Regions from separate parts of the Faecalibacterium intestinale genome, predicted to be linked through region 2. Evidence: a T-box and tRNA genes for the amino acid it is inferred to sense, from the RefSeq annotation. Region 2 holds a T-box; the other holds one or more tRNA genes.
The links. A T-box is a leader RNA that pairs with one kind of tRNA and senses whether it is charged. The one in region 2 lies ahead of WMO20_RS12280 (valine--tRNA ligase), so its partner is inferred to be a tRNA-Val.
Positions count from the first base shown of each region.

Region 1: it encodes a tRNA-Val, which carries the amino acid that the T-box ahead of WMO20_RS12280 (valine--tRNA ligase) is inferred to sense. The anticodon was not compared.

Region 1 is NZ_JBBMEN010000003.1:105,332-110,665, reverse strand. Features, by position in the region: gene WMO20_RS03805 (glycerophosphodiester phosphodiesterase) at 1-394, shown strand, start outside; gene WMO20_RS03800 (LysR family transcriptional regulator) at 456-1,334, opposite strand; gene tsaA (tRNA (N6-threonylcarbamoyladenosine(37)-N6)-methyltransferase TrmO) at 1,347-2,045, opposite strand; gene WMO20_RS03790 (hypothetical protein) at 2,060-2,278, opposite strand; gene WMO20_RS03785 (LexA family protein) at 2,303-2,923, opposite strand; gene WMO20_RS03780 (XRE family transcriptional regulator) at 3,116-3,379, shown strand; gene WMO20_RS03775 (hypothetical protein) at 3,376-3,669, shown strand; gene WMO20_RS03770 (FeoB-associated Cys-rich membrane protein) at 3,800-3,970, opposite strand; tRNA gene WMO20_RS03765 (tRNA-Val) at 4,242-4,318, shown strand; gene WMO20_RS03760 (Type 1 glutamine amidotransferase-like domain-containing protein) at 4,761-5,334, shown strand, end outside.
Region 2 is NZ_JBBMEN010000024.1:2,069-7,402, reverse strand. Features, by position in the region: gene WMO20_RS12285 (glycosyltransferase family 2 protein) at 1-701, shown strand, start outside; T-box leader at 737-966, shown strand; gene WMO20_RS12280 (valine--tRNA ligase) at 1,025-3,730, shown strand; gene WMO20_RS12275 (VanZ family protein) at 3,735-4,247, shown strand; gene WMO20_RS12270 (folylpolyglutamate synthase/dihydrofolate synthase family protein) at 4,244-5,334, shown strand, end outside.

The DNA of each region.
Region 1 (5,334 bases), on a different contig from region 2:
CCTGCCGGAGAGCGCAGCAGATGAGGAAAACTGCAGCTGGATGACCCGCTGGATGAGCGACAAGGTAAGTATGCTGCGGGCAAGCTTTCCCGGCGAGAGCCTGAACGAGATCTACAAGAACTTGATGGCGCAGCGGGATCTGCCCGCCTATATCCGCAGTCTGGACTTTGTGCCGGAGTGGGTCAGCTGCGAGTACCACACCGCCTACAAAAACGCCGGTTTCATTGACGAACTGCACGAGATGGGTATCAAGGTGTCTCTGTGGACGGTGGATATGGAAGATACCGTCCGCAGTCTGCTGCGTACCAGCGCCGATGCCTACATCACCAACCGTCCCGACCGTGTGCGGGAATGGATGGAAAAGGAGCAGGCAGCAACGGCTGCCGGCAAATAATGTCAAGCAAAAAACACCGTCGTGCCTGCGGGCACGACGGTGTTTTTTGTGTAATGCGCCGTTATTGCTGCTGCACCAGCTCGATGAACACGTTCATCTGCGGGGTCACCCATTTATCCCGGTGGTAGAACAGCTGCCGGTGCATCATGACGGTGCAGTCCGGCACGTTCAGCCGCGCCAGACGCCCCTCGGCCAGTGCGCTGCGCACGATATACTCAGGCAAAAAGGAAAGCCCCATGCCCTGCTCCACCATCTGGCACAGCAGCGCGGCGCTGCCCAGCTCCAGATAGGGGTGGATGGCAAGACCGTGCGCCGCCATGCACTGGTCCAGCGCGTCCCGGTAGCTCATGCCCCGCTCGGTAAGCAGGAATTCCTGCCGGGGCAGAAGGTCCAGCGGGATGGTGTTTTCCTGCGCCAGCGGATGCTGCGGCGGCGCAATGAAGCACACCGGCTCCGGTACGTCTGCCGCCAGCACCAGCGCAGGCTGCAAAAGGGGCTGGTCCAGCGTGTAGACAAGGTCTACCTGATTGGTGCTCAGCAATTGCAGCATCTCGTCCGTGGAAGCGGTATGCAGCACCAGTTCCACCTGCGGGCAGCGGGCGTGGTAGCGCTGCAATAGTCCCGGCAAAAAGGTGCTGCATACGGAATCCGCCAGCGCAATGCGCAGGCTGCCCCGCACCTGCTGGGCGGGCTGCAAGGCGGCCTGCGCCTGCTGGGCAGTTTCCAGCAGGGTGCGGGCGTAGCCTAAAAAGGTCTGCCCGGCATCGGTCAGACGTACCGTTTTGCCCACGCGGTCAAACAGCGGGGTGCCCAGTTCGGCTTCCAGCTGTGCAATTTGGGAGGACACCGCCGACTGCGAGTAGCCCAGCTGCCGCGCAGTGCGGGAAAAGCTGTGCAGCTCGGCGATGTGCAGAAAGGTGTTGACAGTCCGCAGTTCCATGAACAGCTCCTTTTATAACAGGGTGATGTCCCGCACGGTGAGCTGATCACCGTCCACGGTAAAATGCACCTCCAGCCCGGCAAACTCCATGCCGTACACCCGCTGCGGGTCGTGCTGGTAGGAGGGGCGGGGGTCACTGGCAAGCACGCCCTGCAAAGCGGCGCGGTCGGCTTCCGGTACGGTCTGCCACAGCGCTTCAGGGCAGGACACTTCCAGATGGTGGGCGCGGGTCTGCCCGGTAAAGCCCTCGGCGGCGTCCGGGTGGCAGTCGGCGTAGGGGATATAGGGCTTGATATCGTAGATGGGGGTGCCGTCCATCAGGTCGGCACCGCGCACGATGAGCACCGGCCCCACGTCCGGGCGCTGCTCAATGGCCTCCAGCTTAACGCTGGAAAGTCCCAACGGATTCGGCCGGAAGGGTGACCGGGTGGCGAACACGCCCACCCGGGTGTTGCCGCCAAGGCGCGGCGGGCGCACGGTAGGGGACCAGCTTTCCCGTACTGCGCCGGAAAACTGCCATACCAGCCAGATGTGGCTGAAATCCTCTAACCCGCGCAGGGCATCGGGGTTGCGGTATTCCGGGGTAAAGATGATCTCGCCCCGCAGCTCTTCTACCAGCCCGCTCTGGCGCGGGATGCCGAACTTGGTGGGAAAGGCGGTATGGATATGGGCAATGACCTTCAGGGTCATGGCTTCGGGTGCCTGCTGCATGATGAACTCCTTGCTCAATAGATCTTTTCAATGGGACAGTCGGCGGGGATGCCGTACCGGCTGCGGAAGGCCTGCAATTCCTGCGGGCTGCGGATCAGCTGCACCTCAGTAAAATGGCCGGTGTGCAGATCCTGAAACCCGGCCACCTGCTCCCCGGTGCAGATGCTGCACCGCAGCACCGGTTTCTGGGCGGTGGGGTCGTAGGAGGGGGACATTTTCTTTTTGCCGAACACAGGCTGCTCCTTTCTCTCCTTATCTTATAGGCCGCGGCAAAGCCCCACGGCCTTGCCCTCGATGTGCAGCTCCGAAAGCTGCTCTCCGGCGTAGAACATGGGCGGGCATACGGCGGCGTTGTCCGCCAGCAGCATCACGGCATCGCCCTGCCGGTGGAAGTGCTTGAGAGTGGCTTCCTCGCCCACCCGCACGGCGGCGATCTCGCCCTGCTCCACCTCGGGCTGGCAGCGGATGCAGACGATGTCCCCGTTGCATATTGTGGGTGCCATGCTGTCTCCGTGGCAGGTCAGAGCAAAATCCGCGTGCCATGCGGCAGGCACCCCGATATAGCACTCAATATTCTGCTCGGCGGTGATGGGCGTGCCGCAGGCGATGGAGCCGATCAGCGGCACCTGCACCATGGCAGGCAGCGGCTCAAATCCCGGGGGACAGGCGCAGGGTGCGCCCAGCCCCAGCAGGGCGGCGGGGGTGGTCTCCAGCGCCTGCGCCAGTTCCTCTACCTTGGACTGGGGCAGGTCGTTGATGCCTTTTTCCAGCTTGGTGATAGAGGAACGGGAGCGGTAGCCCATGCGCCGGGCAAGCTCCTCCTGCGAAAGACCCAGCTGCTCCCGGCGCAGACGGACACGGGTAGATAGATCGGACATGGCAGTTCTCCTAAAAACAATGCGTTGTAATGTGCGATAGAATGTTCTGGGTTGAGTATAGCAGAAAATTTCCTGAAAATCAACAATTCCCGCGCGTTTTGGGAATTTTAGGTTGACAACAAATCAACAACGGAGTATAATACAACCAATGATTGTTGCAAATGCGGTGAACTACAAAAAAGGAGCGAAGCCATGGCAAACACAAACCTGATCTACACCTACATCCAAGACAGCGGCTACAAGCTGCAGTATGTGGCCAGTGTGCTGCACATCAGCAGCAACACCCTGCGGCACAAGTTGCTGGGCGAGACCCAGTTCAAGCTGGACGAAGCCGAGCGGCTTTCCACCATGCTGGGGCTGACGATGGCCGAGCGGGACGCCTGTTTTTTCGATGCCGAGAACCGGTTCTCGCGCAGTGCAGCGCTGGAACTGCCCAAAAGGGGGAAGCGCCAGTGACGCAGGAACAACGAAATCTGACCCGGAACGCTCTGCGCAGGTACGGCGAGCGTCACTGGGCGCGCACGCCGGAAAACCGCCGCTGGCAAAGTGCCATTGATGAGGGCATCGACTACTATCAAGCGCACGACCCCATGCGGGCAGATCTGCTGCGGATGCGCTTTTTTGAACAGCGCCCGGAGGACGAGATCTTAGAGCAGCTGCACATCGGCCGCACCACCTACCAGAAGGCGCTGCAGGATCTTTTGAGCACTATCGCCGTCTACGCCGCCCAGCGCGGCGCGTTCTGAACGGAAATAACAGTGAAAAGTGCCCCGGAAACGCTCACGGGCGTTTCTGGGGCACAAACGTATAATAAAAGGAAACCTTCCCATAAAACAGGGCTGCTGCACCGTGTTTCGTGCAGCAGCCCTGTTTTGGTTATTTCTTTTTAGCGTCCGGATCCTCGCAATGGCTGTGGCAGGAGGCGCAGTTGCCGCTGCAGCCCTCGCCCTTCCAGCCGCCCTGTCTGGAGATCCAGACCACAGCCAGCGCAAACAGCACAGCCAATATTACCAGCGTGATGATCCCGCGAAGTGTCAGCATATTCATCCCTCGATTTCTCTTATGCAGCTTTCTGCCCCCAAGTATACACGATTTGCAGGCAAAGAGCAACAGCCTGCCGCACATTTTTTGTGCAGGGCGCAGCCGGTGCGGCTGCCCGGCGGCAATGCTGCACGACCGGTGTTCGGCGCAACATTTTTGCAGCCAGAAAAAAGGTTTCGAAAAAAGTAAAAGTTTTTCAAATTAGGGCTTGCATTTCGGCAAAGGCCGTGCTATAATAATCACGTTCCAGTTCGGAGCGCACAACACAAGCGAATATGGAGGATTAGCTCAGCTGGTTAGAGCACCTGCATCACACGCAGGGGGTCTGGGGTTCGAGTCCCTAATTCTCCACCATACAGTTCGTACTCGAACCCGATTCTTTATGAAAAAGGGTTTGGGTACGTTTTTTGTTTATCGGAAGTTCTGCGGAAGGACTACTCGGAACGGTAAACGAGCAAAGGCAGGGTATCACTATGATAGTGGTATCCTGCCTTTTGCTTTGCGGAATCAAGTTCGCTTTGTGCGAACTTGGTCGTCCCCCTATATGGCGCGTTTGGGAGTAGTCGCTGCGTACGTGCGTACCGGGAGCCTGTACACCTCTGACAAGGTGTAACACACTAGACTTTGTGCCAAAGTCTGTGTGCCAAGGGGTCAAGCCCCTTAGAATCCCTGCGGAGCGTGTACGCACGTACGCAGAAAAATGGCAAAATTTCACTATATCGGGGTGTTCTTTCATGGTGGAGTGTGGTATACTCGGCTTAGCCCAGTAAATCGGAGTTTGACGAGGTAAAAGAATATGAATGGAAAACATCTATTTCTTACATCTGCAGGGTTGACCGATAAGATGAAAGAGAAATTCTTTGATATTATTGGAAAGTGTCCGAAGGATGTGAAAGTGCTTTATATTCCAACAGCTGGCATTGAAACAGATGGTGCAAGAGAGTCGCTTGCAATATGTTTTCATGAACTCTTTCTAATGGGAATTCAGTACGAAAATATATTAGTGTACAATCTGGAATTAATTCTTTCAAAAGACTATCAAAGAACCTATTCTTCGTATGTTACAACCCCGTTTATGCTTACAAGGCTATTAACTTTTGAAGAATTAAACCAATTTGATGCTGTTTTTGTCAGTGGTGGTGATGTATCTGTGCTTTGTCGTGAAATGTCTAGAACTGGTTTTGATAGAATACTTAATAATGCAATTAAAAACGGACTTATATATGTCGGAATCAGTGCAGGAAGTATGTATGCGGCGGGAAATTTAACAGATGGATTACATATTATTGACAATCCTATTATCCCCCATTGGAATGGTTCTGAAACAACAGTATTACCGAACGGCAAAGATGAGATTAAGCTTGCTGATG
Region 2 (5,334 bases):
ACGACCTTGTGCTGCCGCAGTATCTGGAATGGCTGTACGATGCCCTGTGCAGCTGCGGTACCCGGATGTCCATGTGCCGCTACCGCGGTATACAGGAAAACCAGTCCCTGTGGACAGTGACAGAATGCCCGGCACCGCAGAGGATCACGGCGGAAAATTATTCGTGGATGCGGGAATGGAGCGGCGGGCACTGCTGGCGGATGCTGACCCACCGGGAGATATTACGGGATATCCGCTTTGATCCGGCATTGCTTTATGGGGAGGATACCCTGTTTTTTGTGATGGAATTTCTCAAGGCTGGCAGTCTGGCGTTTTTGAACTGCCCGCTCTATGCCTATCTTGAACGACCAGATTCTGCCGTGCGGCAGAAGCCGAGCCTGCGCTTTTATACGGCGGCACTGGCATGGGAACGGGTCTGGCAGCTGGCAAAGGAGCAGCCGGACCCCTTCCGCAGTACTACGGATCAGCGCTGCATCATGTCCTGCGCCGAGGTGTATTTCCGGCTGGTCAACCAGCCGGAGCGGGACCCGGAAAAGGAAAAAACACTGCTGGAGCTGGCTTCCACGCACCGCCACGCTGCGTGGAAGATCCCGTCGGAGCACAAAAGCCAGAAGCTGCAGGCGCTGATGATGGGTTACTGCCCACATCTGGGCGCAAAGGTATGGAAGCTGGTGCGTTGGGTGAAAGGTTTGAAAAACTGATTGACAAATCCCACAAAAAACGCTATATTCTTTTTATAAATGCGTTGAAAAAGAGTGTGCATCGTCTGGGACCGCACAGAGAGCCGGGGGCAGCTGAAAACCCGGCGGGATACCGGCGGGGCACTGTCACTTTGGAGCAGAAGCGGTGAGCTGAGCCGGTAAGCCGCTTTCGGGTCTGCCCTACGTTACAGGGGCATCAAGGGGCGCGGAGTTTTCCGCGCAATTTGGGTGGTACCGCGGTCATGTATTTACAGCCGTCCCATGGAACGCTCCGTGGGGCGGCTTTTTGCGTCCCACTTCATCAAATTTTTTGGGAGGACACTATGAAAGAACTTGCAAAGCAGTACGATCCCAGTCAGGTGGAAGATCGTATCTACCAGTTCTGGCTGGATGGCGGCTACTTCCACACGAAGGCCGATCCGGACAAGAAACCTTACACCATCGTGATGCCGCCGCCGAACGTTACCGGTCAGCTGCACATGGGTCATGCGGTGGATAACACCATGCAGGATATCCTCATCCGTACCAAGCGGATGCAGGGCTATGCCGCCCTGTGGGTGCCCGGCACCGACCACGCTTCCATTGCTACCGAAGCCAAGGTGGTGGAGGCCATGCGCGCCGAGGGTCTGACCAAGGAAATGGTCGGCCGCGACGGTTTTCTGGAGCGCGCCTGGGCATGGAAGACCAAGTACGGCAACCGCATCGTCAGCCAGCTGAAGAAGCTGGGCAGCAGCTGCGACTGGGAGCGCGAGCGCTTTACCATGGACGAGGGCTGCTCTGAGGCTGTCAAGGAAGTGTTCGTGCATTTGTACGACAAGGGGCTGATCTACCGCGGCAACCGCATGGTCAACTGGTGTCCCCACTGCAACACCTCCATCTCCGACGCCGAGGTGGAGTACGAGGAGAAGGACGGCAGCTTCTGGCATCTGCTGTACCCGGTCAAGGAGACCGGCGAAATGCTGGAGCTGGCTACCACCCGCCCCGAGACTATGCTGGGCGATACTGCTGTGGCTATCAACGGCGAGGATCCCCGCTACGCCCATCTGCACGGCTGCCATGTGGTGCTGCCCCTGCTGAACAAGGAGATCCCCATCGTCTGTGATGAGCACGCCGATATGACCAAGGGCACCGGTGTCGTGAAGATCACCCCTGCCCACGACCCCAACGACTTTGAAGTTGGTCTGCGTCACGACCTGCCCATTGTGCGCGTGTTCACCTACGACGGCCACATGACCGGCGCTGCCGACAAGGCTGCAGCCGATGCCCTGTTTGCTGTCGGCAAAAACACCGTCAACGAGCCCCATGTGCTGGACTGCGGCAAGTACGCAGGTATGACCACGCTGGAAGCCCGCAAGGCCATTCTGGCTGACCTGAAGGAGGGCGGCTTCCTGAAGGAGATCGAGCCGCTCAAGCACGAGGTGGGCACCTGCTACCGCTGCCACTCCACCATTGAGCCCATGGTCTCCAAGCAGTGGTTCGTCAAGATGGAGCCGCTGGCAAAGCCCGCCATCGAGAGCGTGGAGAAAGGCGAGATCAAGTTTGTGCCCGAGCGCTTTACTAAGAACTATATGAACTGGATGAAGAACACCCGTGACTGGTGCATCAGCCGCCAGCTGTGGTGGGGTCATCAGATCCCGGCTTGGTACTGCGACGACTGCGGTGAGACCGTGGTGGCAAAGTCTGCTCCCTGCAGCTGCCCCAAGTGCGGCGGCGCAAAGCTGACGCAGGACCCCGACACGCTGGATACCTGGTTCTCTTCTGCCCTGTGGCCCTTCAGCACGCTGGGCTGGCCCAACGAGGACAGCGCCGACCTCAAGTATTTCTACCCCACCAATACGCTGGTCACCGGCTACGACATCATCGGCTTCTGGGTCAGCCGCATGATCTTCTCCGGTCTGGCCTACACCGGCAAGGCACCCTTTGACACCGTCTGCATCCACGGCATCGTCCGCGACAGTCAGGGCCGCAAGATGTCCAAGAGCCTTGGCAACGGCATCGACCCGCTGGAAGTCATTGCCCAGTACGGCGCAGACGCCCTGCGCTTTATGCTGGTGGATGGCTCTACCCCGGGCAACGATATGCGCTATATCGAAAAGAAGGTGGAGGCTGCCCGCAACTTTGCCAATAAGCTGTGGAACGCCACCCGTTTTGTGCTGATGAACCTGCCCGAGGACTTTGAGCCGGGTCTGCCCAGCGAGGAGCTGCTGGACATGAGCGACAAGTGGGTGCTGACCAAGCTGAATCAGGTGGCCGGTGCTATGACCGACAATCTGGAGCACTACGAGATGGGTCTGGCTGCTGCCAAGATCAACAGCTTTATCTGGGATGTCTACTGCGACTGGTTCATCGAGATCGCAAAGCCCCGCCTGAACTCCGGCGACGCACAGCAGGCAGATACAGCCCGCCGTGTGCTGGTGTATGTGCTGGATAAGGCGCTCAAGCTGCTGCACCCCTTCATGCCCTTCATCACTGAGGAACTGTATCAGGCGCTGCCCGGCTCTGCCGAGACCATCATGACGCAGGCTTGGCCCACCTTTGACGCCGCTCACAACTGGGCAGCCGAGGAGGAAGCTTTTGAAAAGGTGATGGATTATATCAAGGCTGTGCGTACCATGCGCACCGAGATGAACGTGCACCCCGCCAAAAAGACCAGCATGATCATCGAGACTGTCGATGCAGCCCCCTTCCAGAACGCACAGGTCTATCTGGCTAAGTTCGCCTTTGCCACCGATGTGACCTTTACCGAAAAGTATGAGGGCAGCACAGACGGCATGGTGCAGGTGTCTACCCATGCTGCCCGCGGCTTTATCCCCATGATGGAGCTGATCGACCGCGAGAAGGAGCTGGCACGCCTGAACAAGGAAAAGGCCAAGGCTGAAAAGGAAATGGCTATGTTTGGCAACCAGCTGAACAACCCCAAGTTCGTGGAGCGTGCCCCGGCGGCTCTGGTGGAGGAAATCCGCGCAAAGTTCGCCAAGAGCCAGGACAAGCTGGCCAACATTGAGCAGAGCATCAAGGCGCTGGGTTGAGACTGTGGAACGCTATAACGATACGGAGCGCACCTCGTTGTGGGTCATTGCGGGGCGGGTGATCTTTACCGCTGCACTGATTGCCTGCATCTGGTTCATCTTTTCCAACTCCATGGCGGTGGCAACAGTCTCCACCGGCTCCAGCGGCCGGGTGCTGGCATGGATGCGCATTATCCTGCGCCGCTTGGGTCATCCGGGACTGGCTGACCGCCTGACCATGCACATCGTGCGCAAGCTGGCACACTTTTGCGAGTATATGCTGGAGGGCTTTCTACTCATGCTCTGTATGCGGGTGTACAGCCGCCACCCGCTGCGGCATATCACCGTGCCCATGCTGGGCGGTGTGCTGACAGCGCTGACCGATGAGACCATTCAGCTCTTCTCGGAGGGGCGCAGCAGTCAGGTCACCGATGTGTGGCTGGATTCTGCCGGTGTTCTGGCAGGCATCCTTGTCGCCATCGTGCTGCTGCTGGCCTGCGAGGGGCTGTATTATCACATGAAAAGGAGACACGAATGACCATCCAACAGGCAAATCAGTATTTTGCAGCTCTGCCGGACGGCTTTGCCGACCCGGAACAGCTGGGCGCGCTGCTGCCCGCCTCGGTGCAGCACGTGCAGTTTGTGGGCGTGGCAGGCACTGCCGGTAAAACGGCGGTGGCGCGCCTGCTGACGGCCATCCTGCACGCGCAGGGCATTCGTGCCGGTGTCTATCATGCTGGGTGCGAGCCCCTTGCGGCCCGTATCCAGGTGGCAGGCAAGCCGGTGGACGAGACACTGCTGTGCCGCGCCGCCGATGCTCTTGCCGCCCATGAGGAACTGCCTATGCAGGCGGCGGAGCTTGCCGCCGCTGCGTACTGCTTTGGCGAAGCCGGCTGCACGCTGGCGGTGGTGGAGTTGCCGGACGCGGGTCTGGCTGCGGCACTGCCCCAAATGCCGGTGTGTGCTGTCACAGCGGTGGGGCCGGACGGCGTGAGCCGCTCGGTGGAGCGTCTGGCTGCGCTGGCAGGTGGCGTGATGCGCAAGGACAGCATCTGCGTCACCGCGCCGGAACAGCCCAAGGCGGTGCTCAGTGAGCTGATTGTTGCTGCGGGCAAGTGCGGCTGTGAGCTGGTAGTGCCCGACCCGGAGGATATCACCTTTTTGGAAGCAGAACAGTTCGCCAGCCGGGTGGACTACGGCGGCTATACGGTGCCGCTGGCCTTTCTGGGGCGTCACGCCGCAGGCAACGCCGCCATGGCGGTGGAGCTGGCACTGGCGCTCTGCCGCAAGGGGGCAGACATCTCCGATGAAGCGATTCTGGATGGCATTGCTGCCGTGGACAACCGCTGCAGCATCCGGGTGCTTTCTCAGCGCCCGCTGGTCATTCTGGATGCCTGCCGCACCCCGCAGCAGGCGGCTGCGCTGCTGCGCGTGCTGAACATGGCCAAGGTGCGCCACATGAGCGCCATCATCGGCCTGACCGAGGAGGAGGGTGCCGAAGCCTTCTTCTCCGCGCTGGAAACCGGCCTGAGCCCCGAGGAACAGAAAAAGGATAAATCCACCATGCCCGGCATGAGCGAGAGTCCCTTTGATAAGGTGTATCTCGTCACGCCCGCCGGTGTGGA